DNA from 2 places in the Janthinobacterium sp. FT14W genome. Region 2 is predicted to be linked to the other one. Evidence: riboswitches for the same ligand, from Rfam matches in the RefSeq annotation. Region 2 holds a riboswitch; the other holds the start of a gene.
The links. Region 2 has a riboswitch for thiamine pyrophosphate ahead of thiC (phosphomethylpyrimidine synthase ThiC). Riboswitches for the same ligand answer to the same signal wherever they lie in the genome.
Positions count from the first base shown of each region.

Region 1: linked by a shared signal. The riboswitch ahead of GCN74_RS20490 (TonB-dependent siderophore receptor) and the one ahead of thiC (phosphomethylpyrimidine synthase ThiC) in region 2 are both predicted to bind thiamine pyrophosphate.

Region 1 covers NZ_WFLL01000034.1:11,840-21,729, forward strand. Annotated here, with positions in the region: gene GCN74_RS20470 (TetR/AcrR family transcriptional regulator) at 1-292, opposite strand, end outside; gene GCN74_RS20475 (DUF2867 domain-containing protein) at 360-878, shown strand; gene pnuC (nicotinamide riboside transporter PnuC) at 970-1,581, shown strand; gene GCN74_RS20485 (AAA family ATPase) at 1,581-2,138, shown strand; gene GCN74_RS20490 (TonB-dependent siderophore receptor) at 2,274-4,451, opposite strand; TPP riboswitch at 4,537-4,634, opposite strand; gene GCN74_RS20495 (iron-containing alcohol dehydrogenase) at 4,700-5,857, opposite strand; gene GCN74_RS20500 (hypothetical protein) at 6,000-6,305, shown strand; gene GCN74_RS20505 (Imm26 family immunity protein) at 6,399-6,878, shown strand; gene GCN74_RS20510 (sensor histidine kinase) at 7,009-8,367, opposite strand; gene ompR (two-component system response regulator OmpR) at 8,381-9,082, opposite strand; gene GCN74_RS20520 (hypothetical protein) at 9,347-9,736, shown strand.
Region 2 covers NZ_WFLL01000008.1:100,506-110,395, forward strand. Annotated here, with positions in the region: gene GCN74_RS08205 (valine--tRNA ligase) at 1-267, opposite strand, end outside; gene GCN74_RS08210 (porin) at 761-1,792, shown strand; gene GCN74_RS08215 (hypothetical protein) at 1,855-2,124, shown strand; TPP riboswitch at 2,233-2,348, shown strand; gene thiC (phosphomethylpyrimidine synthase ThiC) at 2,428-4,341, shown strand; gene thiS (sulfur carrier protein ThiS) at 4,362-4,565, shown strand; gene GCN74_RS08230 (thiazole synthase) at 4,654-5,448, shown strand; gene GCN74_RS08235 (hydroxymethylpyrimidine/phosphomethylpyrimidine kinase) at 5,448-6,203, shown strand; gene thiE (thiamine phosphate synthase) at 6,223-6,858, shown strand; gene GCN74_RS08245 (ANTAR domain-containing response regulator) at 6,926-7,558, shown strand; gene GCN74_RS08250 (S-(hydroxymethyl)glutathione dehydrogenase/class III alcohol dehydrogenase) at 7,670-8,776, shown strand; gene GCN74_RS08255 (hypothetical protein) at 8,975-9,820, shown strand; gene GCN74_RS08260 (GNAT family N-acetyltransferase) at 9,825-9,890, opposite strand, start outside.

The sequences.
Region 1 (9,890 bases), on a different contig from region 2:
TGTATTGCTGGCCCAGCAGCTGAAAACGCTGCTCGGCGGGCAGGCTGGCCGGCGGCGGCAGTTCCGCCTCCCACTTGGCGATCAGGCTGGCGAAGCCGGCCGCCGCCACGTGGGCCAGCAAGGCTTCCTTGCTGGGGAAGTGGCGGTACACGGCGGCGATCGACACGCCCACCGTGCGCGCCAGTTCGCGCAGCGAGAGGGCGGCGTCGTGCTGCTGCGCCAGTTGCGCGATGGCGGTGGCGACCAGGGTGTCGCGCAGGTTGCCGTGATGATAGGTACTCGTTGTCGTCATTCGATGTTATCGCTGTTCACATTGTCGTGTATGATGGCCATGTTATCACTGAACACATGGAGAGCATATGCAAGAGATGAGCAACGTGGTGCGCGCCGTGGCCTTGCCGCCCGGCGCCGGCATCGCCCCCCTGTATCCGGGCAGCAACCTGGCCGACGCGTATGCCGTGGGGTTGCCTACTGCGCAGGCGCGCCAGATGGACATGCAGAGCCTGGCGCGCCAGCTGCTGGGCAGCCAGCCGGGCTGGGCGCGCAGCCTGATGGTGCTGCGCGACGCCATCGTGGCGCGCTTCGGCATCCAGACGGCCAGGCAGCTGGAAGCCAAGCCAGGCAAGCGCATCGGCATCTTCCGCATCTATGCCGTCAGCGACGACGAGATCATCCTGGGCGAGGATGACAGCCACCTGGACTTCCGCCTGTCGGTGCTGCGCAACAGGGACGCGGGGCGGCACGGCAGCGTGACCGTGGCCAGCGTCGTGCACTGCCACAACTGGGTGGGGCGCGCCTACATCCTGCTGATCCGGCCTTTCCACAAGCTGATCGTGCGGCGTTCGCTGGCACGGGCCGTCAGGCAAGGCTTTGCCTGAGCGGCCTGGGCAGGGAACGTGACGGTGCGGGCAATCTTGCTTATTCATGGCCGGTATTGCATACTGCACCACCAGCCTCATCACGATTCCCATGAACGATACGCTTCTCCTGCTGGGTTTTGCCACCACGCCGCTTGAACTGATTTCCTTTGTCCTGGCACTGACAACCGTTGCGCTGAACATCCGCCAGAATCACTGGGCGTGGCTGTTCGCCATCATTTCCTCGGCCGCCTACGGTTTCGTGTTTTTCGAATCGCGCTTGTATGGCGACATGGCCTTGCAACTGCTGTTCATCAGCGTCTCGTTCTGGGGCTGGTACCAGTGGCTGCATCCGGCCAGCGGCGGCAAGACCCTGCCCGTCACGCGCCTCGATGGACGCGGCTGGCTGGCCTGCGCCGCGGGCTGGCTGATCGGCTTCCTGCTCATCGCCTGGCTGCTGACGACGACGGATACGGACGTGCCCCATGCGGACGGCTTCCTCACGGCCGGCAGCCTGGTGGGCCAGTTCCTGCTGTCGCGCAAAAAACTGGAAAACTGGATCGCCTGGATCATCGTCGACGTGCTGTACGTGTGGCTGTACGTGCACAAGGGCCTGACCCTGACGGCCGTGCTGTACGCCTTCTTCGTGGTCATGGCCGTCATCGGCTTGCTGGCGTGGAAAAAGTCGGCGCCAGCTGCGCCCGGCGCCATGGTTCTCAAGTGATGGCGCCTCTGGTGCGCGTGGCCATCCTGGGCGCGGAGTCGTCGGGCAAGTCGACCCTGGCGGCCGCGCTGGCCGGGCGCCACGGCACCGTCTGGGTGCCGGAATACTTGCGCGAATTCGTCGAGACGCAGGGCCGGGTGCCCGTCGCGGCCGACCAGTTTGGCATTGCGCGTACGCAAGTCGAACGGGAAGCGGCCGCTGCCGCGCTAGCCCGCCGCTTCCTGTTTTGCGACACGACGCCGTTGATGACGGTGGTCTACAGCCGCCATTATTTCAATGGCGCGGACGCGCCGCTGGCGGCGCTGGCCGATGCCACGCAGTACGACCTGACCTTGGTGACGGCGCCCGACAGCCCGTGGGTGGCCGACGGCTTGCAGCGCGAGTCCGAAGCCGTGCGCCAGCTGATCTATCGCTACCTGCTCGACGAGCTCGATGCGCGCGGCATCGTCTACCACGTGCTGCGCGACAGCCTGGAGGCGCGCCTGGAACAGGCGGCGCCTTTGCTGCAGCAGGCGCTGCATGCAGCGCCTGCTATTTCTTTTCCTTGCAACACCTGACAAAACCGTAGCGAGCGGTAGCGAGGCTCGGCGCCCCCGTTGGCCCGAGAAGCGCAGCTGTGCGAAGCAGGGGCCGCCGAGGCAGTGCGCATCGGAAGCCGCAGATCTCGACGCGCACTAGGTTTGCTTAGGTGTTTAAAAGTCGAACTGCGCCGAAACCTTGAACGTGCGGCTGGCGCCCGGGTACAGGTAGCCATCCGATTCCGGCGTCACGTCGCGCCAGTAGAACTTGTCTGCCACGTTGTTGACGGCGGCGCGCAGCACGGCGCGCGTGCCGGCGATGCGCGTGGCGTAGGCGGCGCCCAGGTTGAACACGTGGTACGACGGCACGAAGGTGGTGTTGTTGTACTCAAATGCTTTCTTGCCCGCATATTCCCAGCTGCCGTTGACGCTCAAGCCCGCCACCTGCTGCACGGCGTAGTCCGCATGCACGGCCGCCTTGAAGGCGGGCACGTTGGGCACGCGCTTGCCGTCGAGGTCCGCATTGCCCGTGCCCGACTGCTGGCTGTTCAGGGCCGTCACGGAGGCGCCCAGGCTCAGGTTGGACGATGCCTTGCCCTGGGCCGACAATTCCAGTCCCCGGTGCTGCGCCTGGCCTTCGCGCACGAAGTTGTAGGCGCTCTTGCTGCTGTCGACGTACTGGTTGAATTCCAGGCCCTTGCGGATCTGGAACAGGCTGGCCGCCACCATGAAGTCCGGCGTCACATCCATCTTCACGCCCACTTCAAGCTGCTTCGAGCGGCTGGGCGTCAATTCCACGTTGGCGTTGACGGCCTTGCGGTCGGCCGTGCCGCCATGTTCCATGCCTTGCGAATAGGCCGCATACACGGACAGATTGTCGAGCGGGGTGTAGACGAGCGAGACGTTGGGCAGCAGGAAATCGTGCTTGGCGCGGATTTCCGTATCGGCCTTCAATACGTACTGGTAGCCGTCGACATTGATATGGCGCAAGCCGCCATGCAGTTTCCAGTCCGGTGCCAGGCTGACGATGTCCTGCACGAAGACGGAGTTTTCCGTGTCCTTGCGCACCAGGCGCACGGGGCCTTGCACGCCCGTCGACATGTCGACGATCTGCGGGTGGTAGATGTTGCTCACGCCGGCCCAGTCGTACACGTACAGGCCGGCACGGTCCTTGCGGCGGAAGGTCGAGACGCCGGCCGTGAATTCATGGCGCAGGGAACCGGTGGCGAATTTGCCCTGGATCATGGCTTGCGCGCTCAGCGGTTTTTTCGTCTCGCCCAGGCTGCGGTAGTCGTACACGTCGAAGTCGCCATTGCCGCAGAAGCCAGGGTACAGGTCTTGCGCGCTGCAGCCGTACGGGAAGGCCGTGTAGTCGTCGCGCTTGAACGAGTGCTGGTTGGCCGACAGGGTGGCGTGCCAGTCGTCGCTGAACGCGTACTGGAAGCGCAGGCCGAGATTGCTGGTGACGGTTTCCACGGGGCGCGTCCACGGCTGCAGGTTGAGCATGGCGTCGGCGCTGATGCCGGTCGGCAAGGTCGTGTTGTTCAGCAGCTGGAAGCCGGGCGCTGTCGCCTGCGCCTTGTCCTGGTAGTCGGCATCGATCTGCAGCAGCGCCTGCGGCGAGATTTGCCAGTCGAAGGCGCCGGAAATGAACTTGCGGTTGCCATCGGCGCCCTTGATGTAGGAGCGCAGGCGCTCGGCCGCCACGTTGATCCGGTAGCCGAAGCGCGTGTCTTCCAGGCGGCCGCCCAGGTCGACGGCGCCGTACACGGTGCCCCGCTCGCGCGTTTCCACGGTGACCGTGCGCAGCGGTGCGGCGGTAGGGCGCTTGACGATGAAGTCGATCACGCCGCCCGGCGCGGCCACGCCTGCCTGCAAGCCGGCCAGGCCCTTCAGCACTTCGATGCGTTCCTTGTTTTCCAGCGGAATTTGCGTGTCGCCTGGAATGGCCACGCCATCCTTGCGGTAGCTGGAATTGTTGTCGAGCTTGAAGCCGCGGATGGAAAACTGTTCCGCATAGCCGACGGCGTTGTAGGCGTCGTTGATGCTGGTGTCGAGCTTGACGGCATCGCTGAGATTACGGATCTGCAAGTCCTGCATGTCTTTTTGCGAAATGACGGTGACGGACGCGGGCGTCTGCAGCAGCGGCGCGTCACTGAAGCCGCCCACGGACGCGCGCTTGGCGGCCGGCGCCTTGCTGGCCGTGACGATGACTTCGGTCATGCTCTGGGCTTGCGGGTCGGCCGCTTCGGTGGTGTCATTCGCGGCAAAGGCGGGCGCGGCAAACGCGTGCAGGATCGCCAGGGTCAATACAGGACGGGAAAAATGCGCAGATAAATTCGGTGTGGACATAGATTGCTCGTGGTTCAAGCCGTCTCGGGAAAGAGCACGGCAGGCTGCTTGTTCGGCTGGCGCCAACGCAGGAGCTATCAAAGGAGGGAGGTACTTTGCGCTTTCCTTCGCTGGCATTATCCAGATCAGGTACGAAGGGTATCTCTCACCCGGATGACTGCTCCAGGACCCCTAGCGGTTGACAGCTTAGCATGAACCACGGCCGCCTGTCCCCCTGGCTGACCGTTTTACAACAGTGTCGCCCGCAACTACAGGCTCAGTTCCAGCACCTTGCGGCTGACGGCGGGCGTCACTTCGCGCTGTTCGCCCAGCGCCGTCATGCCATGCGCTTCCAGCGCGGACACGACGGCGTCCACGCTGGCGTGGTTCAGGCCGTAGTCGGCCAGGCGCGTCTTGACGCCCATGTGGCGGAAGAAGAATTCCGTGCGGGCGATGGCGGCTTCGATGCGGCCCTCCTCGTCGCCGCCGTCCAGGCCCCACACGCGGGCTGCGTACTGCAGCAGCTTGGCGCGCTTGGCCTGCTTGCGCACGCGCAGCATGCTGGGCAGGATGATGGCCAGGGTCTGCGCGTGGTCGAGTTCGTACAGGGCCGTCAATTCGTGGCCGATGGCGTGCGTGGACCAGTCCTGCGGCACGCCCACGCCGATCAGGCCGTTCAAGGCCAGGGTGGCGCTCCACATCACGTTGGCGCGCACGTCGTAGTCGTCCGGCTGCGACAGCGCTTTCGGGCCTTCCTCGATCAGGGTCAGCAAGATGCCTTCGGCGAAGCGGTCCTGCACGGAGGCGTTCACAGGGTAGGTCAGATACTGTTCCATCACATGCGCAAACGCATCGACGACGCCATTGCCCACCTGGCGCAGCGGCAGGGTAAAGGTCTTCGACGGGTCCAGCACGGAGAATTTCGGATACACCTTGCGGCTCATGAACGAGCGCTTTTCCTGCGTGGCCTTACGCGTGATCACGGCCGAGCCATTCATTTCGGACCCCGTGGCCGGCAAGGTCAGGACGGTGCCGAAGGGCAGGGCGGCCTCGACGATCTTGCCGCCTTTCGCCAGGATGTCCCACGCTTCCCCCTCGTGCAGGGCGGCGGCGGCGATGAACTTGGTGCCATCGACCACGGAGCCGCCGCCGACGGCCAGCAGGAAATCGATGCGCTCGCTTTTCACCATGGCCACGGCCTGCATCAGCGTTTCATAGCTGGGATTGGGCTCGATGCCGGCAAATTCCAGCACCGTATGGCCGGCCAGCGCCGCCTTGACTTCATCGTAGACGCCGTTCTGCTTGATGCTGCCGCCGCCGTAGGTCATCAGGACGCGCGCCTGTGGCGGAATCAGGCCGGCGATGGCGGCGATCTGGCCCTGGCCGAAGAGGATTTGCGTCGGATTGTAAAAGTCGAAATTGAACATGGGGCTCCTGCCGCTGAGGTTTAGGCTGTTGCTGAGCCATGATTATGGCCGAACGGGGGGAAACGTGCCGTGGACGCTTGAGCTTTTCGTCCGCGCGGTGGAGAATGCAGCCGATGTCACCACCACGCGAAAAGGAATGCGCATGACCACCGTCCCACTGGAAGAAACGGGCTTGCCGGCCACGGCACTCGACATGCACCGCGCCATCGGCGCCACCATCGCCGCGCTGCAGGCGCTGGACTTGAACGGCCAGCGTTTCGAGGCGTGCACGGACCCGGAACTGCGCCGCGTGCTCGCGCATGCGGGCGACACCAGCCGCAAGGAAGCGGCCATGCTGCTGGAATGGATGCGCCGCCGCGACGCGCGCCTGGACGCGGCCATGAAGGAAGCGCTGTTCAAGGCGGGGCCGATTGTTGCCCAGTATCACTATGACGAGAAAATATTGTAACTATTGGTTTGTTGCTGTGACGTACCATGCGCCACATAGGCCCCGCTTCGCGTAGACTGTGCCCCGAACACGATTTTGGGGGAGTTTGCAACGATGAGATCATTACCATACCGCGAAGGCAGCTGGTTTGCCGTGCCCTTGCCGGGCGGCGGCTATGCCGTCGGCGTGGTGGCGCGCACGGCGCCTGCCGGACGCATCATGCTGGCCTATATGTTCGGGCCGAAGCGCGACAGCCTGCCGGCACTGGAAGAACTGGAAGGCTTGCGGCCGGAACAGGCCGTGCGCCGCCTGCGCACGGGCGACATGGCCCTGCTCAACGAGCGCTGGCCCCTGCTGGGCGACAGCCGCCACTGGGAACGCGATGCCTGGCCCATGCCGGCCTTTATCCGCCGCAATGAATCCCTGCAGCGCGCCTGGCGCGCCAGCTATGCGGACGGGGACCCTGCCAAGCTGGACCGTGAGGAATCGATTCCCTTCGACACGCCGGGCATGGAAAGCGATTCCCTGTACGGCTACGGGGCAACGGAATTGCTGATGAATAAATTGCTGGCGCAGGAGCAGGCGTCCGCTTGACCGTTGCCGGGCGGCGGAGACGCGGGAGCCGGCAGCGCAGGTCGGATTAGCGCCTGGCGCGTAATCCGACAGGAATAGGCAACAATGTGGTCGGATTACGCGAGGCACTCGCTGATCCGACCTACGTCGCCTATGCCGCTGGCAAGCTGATCTGAAACGCCAGTCCGCCGCCTTCGCGGTTGCGCACCTGCAATTCGGCGCCATGGCGCAGCAGCACGCGGTCGACGATGGCCAGGCCCAGGCCTGCGCCATTGGCCTGCCCGCGCGCCGTGTCGAGGCGGGTGAACGGCTTCATCAATTGCTCGATCTTTTCCGCCGGCACGCCCGTGCCGTGGTCCTGCACCTCGATAATCACCTTTTTCACGCCATGGCTGGTGCGCACCTGGCAGGCGATGTCGATTTCCGTCACATCGCTGCCCGGCGTCTTGCCATAGCGGCGCGCATTTTCGATCAGGTTGTTCAGCACGCGGCGCAAGTCGGTGGGATTGCCCATCGCATGCGCGCCGTCGGCGATGGTGGCGTTGATTTTGACGTCGGGCAGGCGCATGGCTACGCGCGCCATGTCGCTGAGCAAGCCGCTCAGGTCCACATCGGTAAAGCTCGACGCTTCCGTCGGCTTGGCGTAGTCGAGGAACTGGCCGATGATGGCGTCCATCTGCCCGATATCGGACTGGATGCCTTCGCGCGCCTCGTCCGACAGGTTTGCCATTTCCACTTCCAGCTGCATGCGCGCCAGCGGCGTGCGCAAATCGTGCGAGATGCCGGCCAGGATCACGGCGCGGTCCGATTCCACCTGTTTCAGATCGTCGACCATCTGGTTGAAGCTGCGGTTCGCCTCGATGATCTCGATCGGGCCTTTTTCCGGCAGCGGCGCCGGCTGCTTGCCCTTGGCGATGTCGCGCGCGGCCGCCGTCAGGCGCGACAGCGGCAGATTGATCAGGCTGGAAATGATGGCTGCGCCCAGCAGCGACAGCAGCGACACCAGGCTGGCCCAGCCCAGCCACTGGAAGCCCGTCAGGCCGCGCAGGCGCTCGCGGTCCAGCATCAGCCAGTACTCGTCGTCGTCGATCTTGAAGCTGACCCAGAAGCCGGCCACGCCGTTGACGCGCGCGGAAAAGCGCGTGTCCTTGCCCAGCTTGGCCTTCACCAGCGCCTCGATGTCGGGCATCAGGTAATTGTCGGGCGGCGGCTCGATGCGGTCGTCCTCTTCCAGCGAGAAGATGCGGATGCCTTCATTGCTGACGAGGTCGAACAGCAGCTCGCGGCGCAGCTCGGGCGCCGAGTGCGTCAGTGCCGCATGCGTGATGGTGACGACGGAAATGATCTGGGCGGAAATCTGCTGCGCCTGCGGCTCGCGCTGGATGACGGAAATCATGCCGATCCAGGTGATCATGCTGACCGTGGTCAAGGTGCCGAGCAGCAAAAAGGTGCGCCAGAACAGGCCGCTTTTCAGCCGCGCCAGGCTGATATCGGGAACAAGCTTCATCATGCCTCGCCAGCGATCAGCGCGGTTGTCCGTCCGGGATGAAGACGTAGCCCAGGCCCCACACGGTCTGGATGAACAGCGGGCTCGACGGGTCCGGCTCGATCAGCTTGCGCAGGCGCGAAATCTGCACGTCCAGGCTGCGGTCGAACACTTCGTATTCGCGCCCGCGCGCCAGTTCCATCAGTTTTTCGCGCGACAGGGGCTGGCGCGCATGGCGGGCAAACACTTTCAGCACGGAAAATTCACCCGTGGTCAGGGGCACCGTTTCGCCATTCTTTTTCAAGGTGCGCGTGCCCAGGTCCAGCACGAAGTCGCCGAACTCGAAGGTTTGCGGCGTTTCCGACGGCGCGCCCGGGATTTCATCGGGACCCTTGCGGCGCAGCACGGCGCCGATGCGGGCCACCAGTTCGCGCGGGTTGAACGGCTTCGGCAGGTAATCGTCGGCGCCCATTTCCAGGCCCACGATGCGGTCCACGTCCTCGCCCTTGGCCGTCAGCATGATGATCGGCGTCTGGTCGCCCGCGCCGCGCAGGCGGCGGCAGATCGACAGGCCGTCTTCGCCGGGCAGCATCAGGTCGAGCACCAGCAAATCGTAGCGTTCGCGCAGCCACAGCTTGTTCATGGCCGTCGCGCTCTCTGCCGTAAAGACATTGAAGCCCTGTTCGGTCAGGTAGCGGCGCAGCAGGTCGCGCAGGCGCACATCGTCATCGACCACCATGATTTTTGCCTGGTGGCCGTGGATCGATTGCGTTGTTGTATTGCTGCCGGATGTGGAGGTTGTGGTCATTTAGGGTGTCGTGTTATCTTATATTAGTTGCTATAGTAACGCCTCGCGCGGCGTCGGCAAGGGGCTGTGGCGACCCATTACAAAGTGTTACAAACTTTACCCAATTACTCTTACTGCACCGTGTAAAGCATCATACACTGGGGCCACAGTGGAAATCAGCTTTAAGTTTATACGGCATCGCGGAAGAGGAACTCAATGAATATCTTTACTAAAAAAATTCACGCCGCTCCCAGCGCAGCTATTGCCGCACGTACGACTGTGCTGTCCGCATTTGCCGTTTGCTCCGTGTTTGCCGCCAGCGTGGCGCTGGCACAAAACCAGCCGCCGCCTCGCCGTGACGACCAGCAGCAAATGCAGGCCCAGCGGTATGAACAGGTACAGCGCAGTAACAGCAATGATACGCGACTGCGCGAACAGCGTGACGCACGCAGCTTCGACACGCGCGCCGAAGAGCAGCGCCGCGTCAACGAAGGCGCCGATGCCTCGCGCCGCACGGGCCGCATGACGCCCGACGAACGGCGCGACCTGCGCCGCCAGATCAATGAAGTGGGCCAGGATATCTATTCGAATCCGCCGCGCCGCTAGGCTTCGCGCCTCCCATCCGACAGGGCCATCTCGCAAGACATGGCCCTGTTTGCATCTGGTAAACACATTTTTGCCGAGTCAGGCACACGGCCACGCCCCGTGATATTGTTCAGTGCACTGAGGCAATTCTCTGAATTTGTTGCTGGGGAGGCAA
Region 2 (9,890 bases):
CTGCGTGGCGATGCCCGCGTGGTCGGTGCCGGGAATCCAGGCCGTGTTGTGGCCCAGCATGCGGTGGTAGCGGGTCAGGCCATCCATGATGGTCTGGTTGAACGCATGGCCCATGTGCAGGGTGCCGGTGACGTTCGGCGGCGGCAACTGGATGCTGAAGGAAGGTTTCCCCGCATCGAGGGTGGCGGTAAAGTAACCGCGCTGTTCCCACTCGGTGCGCCAGAATTGTTCAATGTCGGCGGGCTCGAAAGACTTGGCTAATTCCATGATTTGGCGTGTGATTGGCAAAAGGAACCATTATAGATGACGCGGCATCGCCTGCACTGCGGCAACAGGCCTTTTTCAGTGTTTTCGCGGCTTTGCGGCCCGTTTGGCGGCAACGGAACGGGGGTAAAAGCGCTGACGATGTTATAATGTCGGCCTCGGCGCCTCCTGCCTCAACTTTGCGGACGGCGCCAGCGGACGCAGTTTTATCCAACTCCCGTCTGCGCCACCCGGCCAGCGCATCTGCGATGCCAGCCAATTCAGTGCGTCCCCTGCGGGCCGGGCGCCTGAGCCACGCGCACCGCCAGCGGTGCACCATTCACGGCGGACTCGCGCGCGCCATCGCTCACCGGCCGCGCCGCCACAGCTTAGCCAGGAATGTTGTTATCTGGCCAGTCGTCTTTCGATACGGCATGTAACTACAGCGCGCCCTGCCGCCTGTGGCTATGCCATGGCCGCGCGCTTTCCCGGTTTTGCCTGCATAAGGAAAACCATCATGAAAAAAATCTGTCTCGCATTCGCCACCCTGGGCGCCTTGCCCGCCGTCCACGCCCAGTCGTCCGTCGATATGTATGGTTTGATGGACGCGGCCCTGGTACAGGAACGCGGCATCAGCAAGCTCACCAGTGGCGTATCGGCCGGCTCGCGCCTGGGCTTGCGCGGCACGGAGTCGCTGGGCGATGGCTGGCAAGCCGTGTTCACCCTGGAAGCGGGCGTGCAGGGCGATACGGGCCGCTCGGACCAGGCGGGCCAGTTGTTCGGCCGCCAGGCCTTCGTCGGCCTCAACAGCCCGCTGGGCATGCTGACCTTGGGCCGCCAGTACAACCTGCAAAGCCAGGCGCTGACGGACGTGGCCGACCCCTTCGAGGGCGGCATGGCGGGCGCCTCGACCAACCTGGCCGGCTATTCGGCCACGCGCATCGACAATACCGTGCGCTACACGTCGCCCGAGCTGCGCGGCGTCACGGCCACCGTGATGTACGGCTTTGGCGAACACACGGGAATTGCGGCAGATCAACGCTCGCTGGGCCTGGCCCTGGGCTACGTCAACGGTCCGTTGACCCTGCGCCTGGCGCGCCAGAGCCGTGGCGGCGATGTCGGCAAGGCCGACGTCAACAACACCATCCTGGCCGGTAACTACAACTTCGGCGTGGCCACGGCCTTTGCCGGCTATGGCCGCAACACGGGCGACGGCAGCAGCATGTTCTTTGCGGAAAATCCGTATGGCGCGGCGCAGGCGCCGGCCCAGTCCACGGACAGCCGCGACGCCATCGTCGGCGTGTCCGTGCCGCTGGGCGCGACGACCCTGCTGGCTTCCTTCATCCACAAGGACGACCGCGATGCGGCCAACCGCGACGCGCAGCAGCTGGCCGTCGGCGCCACGTATGCCTTGTCCAAGCGCAGCAAGGTGTATGTTGCCTACGCGCATATCCGCAACCGCAACGATGCCGCCTACATGGTGGGCAACGCCACGGAAGTGGGCACGGGCAACCGCGCCTTCAACATCGGCCTGCGCCACGCATTCTAGTCATTTATACTGGACGTCTTGCCGGGGCTGTCCTTGCGCCGGCCCTTGATGAAAGATCGATCATGTCCGACAAATCGCCGTCCGCAGCACCGCCGCAGTACTGGTTCCCCGCCAAGACCTATGGCTGGGGCTGGGGCTTGCCCATCACCTGGCAGGGCTGGCTGGTGTTCCTGGCCGCGCTGGCGCTGTTCGCCTGCGGCGCCTTCCTGTTTCCCCCGCAAACCATGCTGGTAGGCTACATCGTCTATGAAGTGGCCATCGTTGCCGTGCTCATTTTCATCTGCCAGCTGAAGGGCGAACCGACCAGCTGGCGCTGGGGCAAGAAGAAATAAACGCGATGGCATCTGTTGCATTGCAGCAGATGCGCAAAGGCGACACCTGCAAGAAATCATCTGGCCACGCGGCGTGAACCGCGTATAATTGGCTCGCTGCCGCAAGGCGGCAAACGCTAGGGGTCCTGCCTTTCGCTGTGGAAACACAGTGTAAGCGCGGGTGAGAAATACCCTCCGAACCTGATCTGGATAATGCCAGCGAAGGGAAGCTTTAGGATGACCGCACCCCGCTTTTCCGCGTGCGCAATTCCGAACCTCCTTAGCTGGCTCCAGGCTTAAAAATAGTCTAGCCAAGGAGCCAAAATGAACGCCAATCCGAAATTCCTCTCCGCCACCGCCACGGTCGACGAAGCCGCCATCGCGCCGCTGCCCAATTCGCGCAAGATCTACGTGCAAGGTAGCCGTCCCGACATCCGCGTGCCCATGCGCGAGATCAGCCAGTCCGACACGGAAGCGTCGTTCGGCGGCGAAAAGAATCCCCCGATCTACGTCTACGACACGTCCGGCCCGTACACGGACCCGGACGTGCAGATCGACATCCGCTCGGGCCTCGATACGCCGCGCCTGCCATGGATAGCCGAGCGTGCCGATACGGAAGAACTGGCCGGCCCCACGTCCGACTACGGCATCGCCCGCCTGGCAGACCCGAAGCTGGCCGAACTGCGCTTTAATCTGCACCGCAAGCCGCGCCGCGCCATTGCCGGCAAGAATGTGACGCAGATGCATTACGCGCGCCAAGGCATCATCACGCCGGAAATGGAATTCGTCGCCATCCGCGAAAATATGCGCCGCCAGGAGTATTTGCGCGAACTCAAGGCTTCCGGCCCCATGGGCGAGCGCCTGGCCGAACTGATGGGCCGCCAGCACCCGGGCCAGTCCTTCGGCGCCAGCATCCCGGCCGAGATCACGCCGGAATTCGTGCGCGAGGAAATCGCCCGCGGCCGCGCCATCATTCCCGCCAACATCAACCACCCGGAAGTCGAACCGATGATTATCGGCCGCAATTTCCTGGTGAAAATCAACGCGAATATCGGCAACTCGGCCGTGACGTCTTCCATCGGCGAGGAAGTGGAAAAGATGACCTGGGCCATCCGCTGGGGCGGCGACAATGTGATGGACTTGTCTACCGGCAAGCATATCCATGAAACGCGCGAATGGATCATCCGCAACAGCCCCGTGCCCATCGGCACCGTGCCCATCTACCAGGCGCTGGAAAAGGTCAATGGCAAGGCCGAAGATTTAACTTGGGAAATCTTCCGCGACACCCTGATCGAGCAGGCCGAGCAGGGCGTCGATTACTTCACCATCCACGCTGGCGTGCTGCTGCGCTACGTGCCGATGACGGCCAAGCGCCTGACGGGCATCGTTTCGCGCGGCGGCTCCATCATGGCCAAATGGTGCCTGGCGCACCACCAGGAATCGTTCCTCTACACGCATTTCGAAGAGATCTGCGAAATCATGAAGGCGTATGACGTGTCGTTCTCGCTGGGCGACGGCTTGCGCCCCGGCTCCATCTACGACGCCAACGACGAGGCGCAGCTGGGCGAGCTGAAGACCCTGGGCGAACTGACGCAAATCGCCTGGAAGCACGACGTGCAAGTGATGATTGAAGGCCCGGGCCACGTGCCCATGCAGCTGATCAAGGAAAACATGGACTTGCAGCTGGAACAGTGCGGCGAAGCGCCGTTCTATACGCTGGGGCCGCTGACGACGGACATCGCGCCCGGCTACGACCACATCACGTCCGGCATCGGCGCGGCCATGATCGGCTGGTATGGCACGGCCATGCTGTGCTACGTGACGCCGAAGGAACACCTGGGCTTGCCCAACAAGGCGGACGTGAAGGACGGCATCATCACGTACAAGATCGCGGCGCACGCGGCCGACCTGGCCAAGGGCCATCCGGGCGCGCAAATCCGCGACAACGCCTTGTCGAAAGCGCGTTTCGAATTCCGCTGGGACGACCAGTTCAACATCGGCCTGGACCCGGACAAGGCGCGCGAATTCCACGATGAAACCCTGCCCAAGGATTCGGCCAAGGTAGCGCATTTCTGCTCCATGTGCGGCCCCCATTTCTGCTCGATGAAGATCACGCAGGAAGTGCGCGAATACGCGGCCGGCATGGGTATCGCGGAGGACAAGGCGCTCAAGCAGGGCATGGAAATCAAGGCCATCGAATTCATCAAGAACGGCGCCGAGCTGTACCGCAAGGTCTGAAGGAGGGCGTGATGACGGCATTGATCAATATCACGCTTAACGGCGCGCCGCACCAGGTGCCGCCGGGACAGACACTCGACCAGCTGATCGCCGCGCTGTCGCTGGAAAACCAGGCGTTGGCGCTGGCCGTCAACCGCAACGTGGTGCCGCGCAAGGCGTGGCCGGACCGGGTCCTGGAAATTCAAGACCAGGTGGAAATCGTCCGCGCCATCGGCGGCGGTTGAAAACGTCCAAGTAAACCTACTGCGCGCCGCAAATCATCGCCGCTCGCTACGGTTTTCTTTGGACGTCTAAAAACTTAAGGAAAAGCACATGAATACCGCAATAAACAACGACCTGCTGAGCATCGCGGGAAAACAGTATCAATCGCGCCTGCTGGTGGGCAGCGGCAAGTACAAGGATTTGCCGCAGACGCGCGAAGCGACGGACGCGGCCGAGGCGCAGATCATCACGGTGGCGATCCGCAGGGTGAATATCGGACAGGATCCAAACGCGCCCAGCCTGCTCGATGTCGTGCCGCCGGACCAGTACACGATCTTGCCGAACACGGCCGGCTGCTACAACGCGAAAGATGCCGTGTACACCCTGCAACTGGCGCGCGAACTCTTGGGCGGGCGCAATCTGGTGAAGCTGGAAGTGCTGGGCGATGAAAAGACCCTGTTCCCGCACATGCCGGAAACCCTGGTCGCGGCCGAGGCGCTGGTCAAGGATGGTTTTGATGTGATGGTCTATTGCAGCGACGATCCCATCCAGGCGAAGATTCTGGAAGACATCGGCTGCGTGGCCGTTATGCCGCTGGCGTCCCTGATCGGTTCGGGCATGGGCATCCTGAATCCGTGGAACTTGTCCTTGATCATCGATCAGGCGAAAGTGCCCGTGCTCGTCGATGCGGGCGTGGGCACGGCGTCGGACGCGGCTATTGCGATGGAGCTCGGCTGCGATGGCGTGCTGATGAATACGGCCATTGCGGGCGCGCGCGACCCCGTGCGCATGGCGCGCGCCATGAAGCTGGCCGTGCGGGCCGGGCGCGAAGCGTTCCTGGCGGGGCGCATGCCCCGTAAATTCGCAGCCTCGCCGTCGTCGCCGATGGCGGGCCGGCTGGCGTGATGGCGCGGCGGCGCCCCACCGTGCTCGTGTTTGCGGGCCTGGACCCGTCGGGCGGCGCCGGCCTGGCCGCCGATATCGCGGCCATAGCGGCGCAGGGCGCGCATGCCTTGCCCGTGATCACGGCCTTGACGGTGCAGGACAACGACCGCGTGTTTGCTGTCGAGCCTGTAGCGCCGGAATTGCTGCGCCGCCAGGCGCAGGCGCTGATCGCCAGGATCGCCATCGATGCCGTGAAAATCGGCATCCCCGGCAGCGCCGCGAATGCGGCCGTCATCGCGCAACTGATCGCGCAATTGCGGCTGGCCCGCCCCAGCTTGCCCGTGGTGCTCGATCCCGTGCTGGCCAGCGGCCATGGCGATGTGCTCAGCCGGGACGATGCCGTGCTGGCGCTGGCGCCCTTGCTGCCGCTCACGACCGTGATCGTGCCGAACGGGCCGGAAGCGCAGGCCCTGGGCGGCGCGGAAAACCTGCGCGCGCAAGGCTGCCAGCACGTGCTGGTGACGGGCGGCCATGGCGACGGCGGGGACGTGATCAACCGCTGGTTTGACGGTGCAGGCGGGGAGCGCGCGTGGCGCTGGCCGCGCCTGGCCGGAGAGTTCCATGGCAGCGGCTGCACTCTGGCGTCCGCCATTGCGGGGCGCCTGGCGCTGGGCCAGCCGCTGGCGCATGCGCTGGAGCGGGCGCAACGCTATTGCCATGCGGCCCTGGCCGGCGCGTATGCGATTGCGCCAGGTCAATTGATGCCGCAACGATAGTATGAATAAGGAAAACATCATGCGTGGACTGTATCTGGTTACCCCGAACTGGGATGACACCGACCGCCTGCTCGCCGTGAGCGAGCAGGCCCTGCAGGGAGGCGTGGCCCTGCTGCAATACCGCCACAAGAGCGCCGAGGCGGACCAGCGGCGCGAGCAGGCGGGTGCCTTGCTGGCGCTGGCCCGCAAATATGGCGTGCCTTTCATCATCAACGATTTTCTCGAGCTGTGCGAAGAGCTGGACGCGGATGGCGTGCACGTGGGGGGCACGGATGCGTCCGTTGCGCAGGTGCGCGCGCGCCTGGGGGCGGACAAGCTCGTGGGCGCCTCGTGCTATGGCGACATGGCCCTGGCACGGACGGCCGAGGCGGGCGGCGCCAGCTATGTGGCCTTCGGCGGCTTCTATCCCTCGCTGGTCAAAAAATACCCGGTGACGACACCCCTCGATATCGTGCTGCAAGCCAAGCGCGAGATCCGCTTGCCGTGCGTGGTGATCGGCGGCATGACGCCGCAGAACGCGGCGCCGCTGGTGGCGCGCGGCGCCGACATGGTGGCGGCCATCAGCAGCGTATTTGGCAACGGACACCAGGCGGATGCTGCGGATATTGCGGTGCAGCAATTCAATCTGCTGTTTGCGCAGGCAGGGGAGGCGTGAGGGGGCGGATTTCGAGAATAATCGGCATATAATAAGGGCATCATTCATTACCGAGGTCCCTTTACCCATGAGTCAGCCAGCCGCCGCGAAACGCCTTATCCTGATCGTTGACGATGACCAGCTCCTGTTGGAGTTCCTCGGCGAAGTCCTGCGCCATGCCGGCTACGAGACGGCCCTGGCCAATTCGGCCGAAGTGGCGCTGCAGCTGATCGCCCAGCGCGAGCCGGACCTGGCCTTGCTCGACATCCACATGCCGGGCATGTCCGGCCTGGAGCTGGCCAAGCGCCTGCACGGCGAGACGGCCGTGCCGTTCATGTTCCTGTCCGGCAGCGGCGACAGCGAATCGGGCAAGCAGGCGGCCGCCTACGGCGCCGTCGGCTACGTGGTGAAACCCGTTGACGAAGGCCGTTTGATGCCCGCGTTCGAAGCGGGCCTGGCGCGCGCCGACGAGATCCGCCAGCTGCGCCGCACCGAGCTGAACCTGAACGCAGCATTGGCCGCCGGCCGCGAAACGAGCCTGGCCGTGGGCTTGCTGATGGGCAAATTCCAGACGGACCGCAACACGGCCTTCGAAGTGCTGCGCGACCATGCCCGCTCCAGCCGCCGTAAGATCAATGAAATCGCCAGCCAGCTGCTGCTGGCCGAAGAAACCCTGAACGGCTTGCACGGCGCCTTCCTTAACCGGGCAAAAAGCAAGTAAGGCAGGGAAGCCGGATAGGCATCCCCCAGGCGCCTGTTTTTCGCCCTGGCTTGTTATGATGTGAGGATACGGCGCGTTCGCGCGCCTGGTTCAACTATTGACAGGACACACATGAAAACCAAAGCAGCGATTGCATGGAAGGCGGGCGCCCCGCTGACGATCGAAGAAGTCGACCTGGCCGGCCCGCGCGAGGGCGAGGTACTGGTCGAGATCAAAGCCACCGGCATCTGCCACACCGATTACTACACCTTGTCGGGCGCCGATCCGGAAGGCATCTTCCCGGCTATCCTGGGCCATGAAGGCGCCGGCATCGTCGTCGACGTGGGCCCGGGCGTGAAAAGCCTGAAGAAGGATGACCACGTCATCCCCCTGTACACGCCCGAATGCCGCCAGTGCAAGTTCTGCCTGTCGCAAAAGACCAACCTGTGCCAGGCCATCCGTTCCACGCAGGGCCGCGGCCTGATGCCGGACGCGACGTCGCGTTTCTCCATCGACGGCAAGCCCATCTTCCACTACATGGGCACGTCCACGTTCTCGAACTACATCGTCGTGCCGGAAATCGCGCTGGCGAAAATCCGCGAAGACGCGCCGTTCGACAAGGTGTGCTACATCGGTTGCGGCGTGACGACGGGCGTGGGCGCCGTGTTGTTCACAGCCAAGGTGGAAGCGGGCGCCAACGTGGTCGTGTTCGGCCTGGGCGGCATCGGCCTGAACGTGATCCAGGCAGCCAGGATGGTGGGCGCCGACAAGATCATCGGCGTGGACATCAATCCCGCGCGCCAGGAAATTGCCCGCAAGTTCGGCATGACGCACTTCGTCAACGCCAACGAGGTGGAAAACGTTGTGGATACCATCGTGCAGCTGACGGACGGCGGCGCCGACTACAGTTTCGAATGCATCGGCAATACCACCACCATGCGCCAGTCGCTCGAGTGCTGCCACAAGGGCTGGGGCCAGTCCATCATCATCGGCGTGGCCGCGGCCGGCCAGGAAATTTCCACCCGTCCGTTCCAGCTGGTGACGGGGCGCGTGTGGAAGGGTTCCGCTTTCGGCGGCGCGCGCGGACGCACGGACGTGCCGAAGATCGTCGACTGGTATATGGAAGGCAAGCTCAATATCGACGATTTGATCACGCACCGCTTGAAGCTCGATGATATCAATCAAGGTTTCGACTTGATGAAGAGCGGCGAGTCGATCCGTTCCGTCGTGCTGTATTGATCTGCCGTACAGATTGAAATACGCCGTACCACGGCGTTTTTGCGGAGGCTTCGGCCTCCGTTTTTTTTGCCCGTGCTTTGCCGCCCGTCGCGCAAGCCTGCCGTCCAGGCCTGCATTTGTGCAGCCTGTCGCACGGCGCTGGAGCCGCCCGCCGCGCCTGGCTAGAGTGGACGCTCCAACCATACACATGAGGCAGCCATGTCCACTTCCCACCGTTTGATCCTCAGCCTGGCCGGCATCCTGCTTGGCGGCAGCGCGCTGGCCGTGCAGCCGCCCCAGCCGCCAGCGCCACCGGCCCCGCCTGCCGCGCCCAGCAAGCAGATCAGTATTTCCGTGGAGAGCGGCGACGGCTATGCCCTCGTCGATGGCCGCAAGGACAGCGTCACCATGAGCGGCAGCGATATCGACAACCAGCAGATCAAGCAATTGAAGCAGTCCATCAAGGGACAATTCCTGTGGTTCCGCGACCAGGGCAAGAGTTATGTGGTGCAAGATCCCGTGTTGCTGGCCCGCATCAACGAAGCCTGGAAGCCATCCCAGCAACTGGGCGAACAGATGACTGGCCTGGGTACGCAGATGAGTGCGCATGGCAAGGCGATGGGCGAATTGGGCAGCAAGATGGGCGCGCGCCAGGGCAAGGTCGGTACGCGCGAATCGGAACAGCTGCGTCTCCTGGGCCGCCAGCAGCAGGAACTGGGCCGCAAGCTGGGCGAGGCGTCGCGCCGCCAGGCGCTGGCAACGAGCGATGCGGCACGCCGTACGGCCGAGCGCGACGTGGAGCGCTTGCAACAGCAGATGGAGGATGCCCAGGAACAAATGGAAGAGGCCAACGAACGTATCGCCGCCATACACGAGAGCGAGGCCCAGCAGACCGAAGCGATTTCGCGCCAGATGGAACAGCGCAGCAAGCCCATGGAAACGCTGGGCAAGCAAATGAGCGACCTTGGCCGCCAGCAAGAGAAAGCAGCCAAGGCGGCGGACAAGACCACGCGGCAGGCGATCGCGCAATCGTTGAGCGAAGGCAAGGCAAAGCTGGTGCGCTAAGCGCTCAGCCCAGCAGCTTGCGCATCAGGCAGCGCTGCGCCGGATCGTGCCCGTCCTGCGCCTCGCGCGC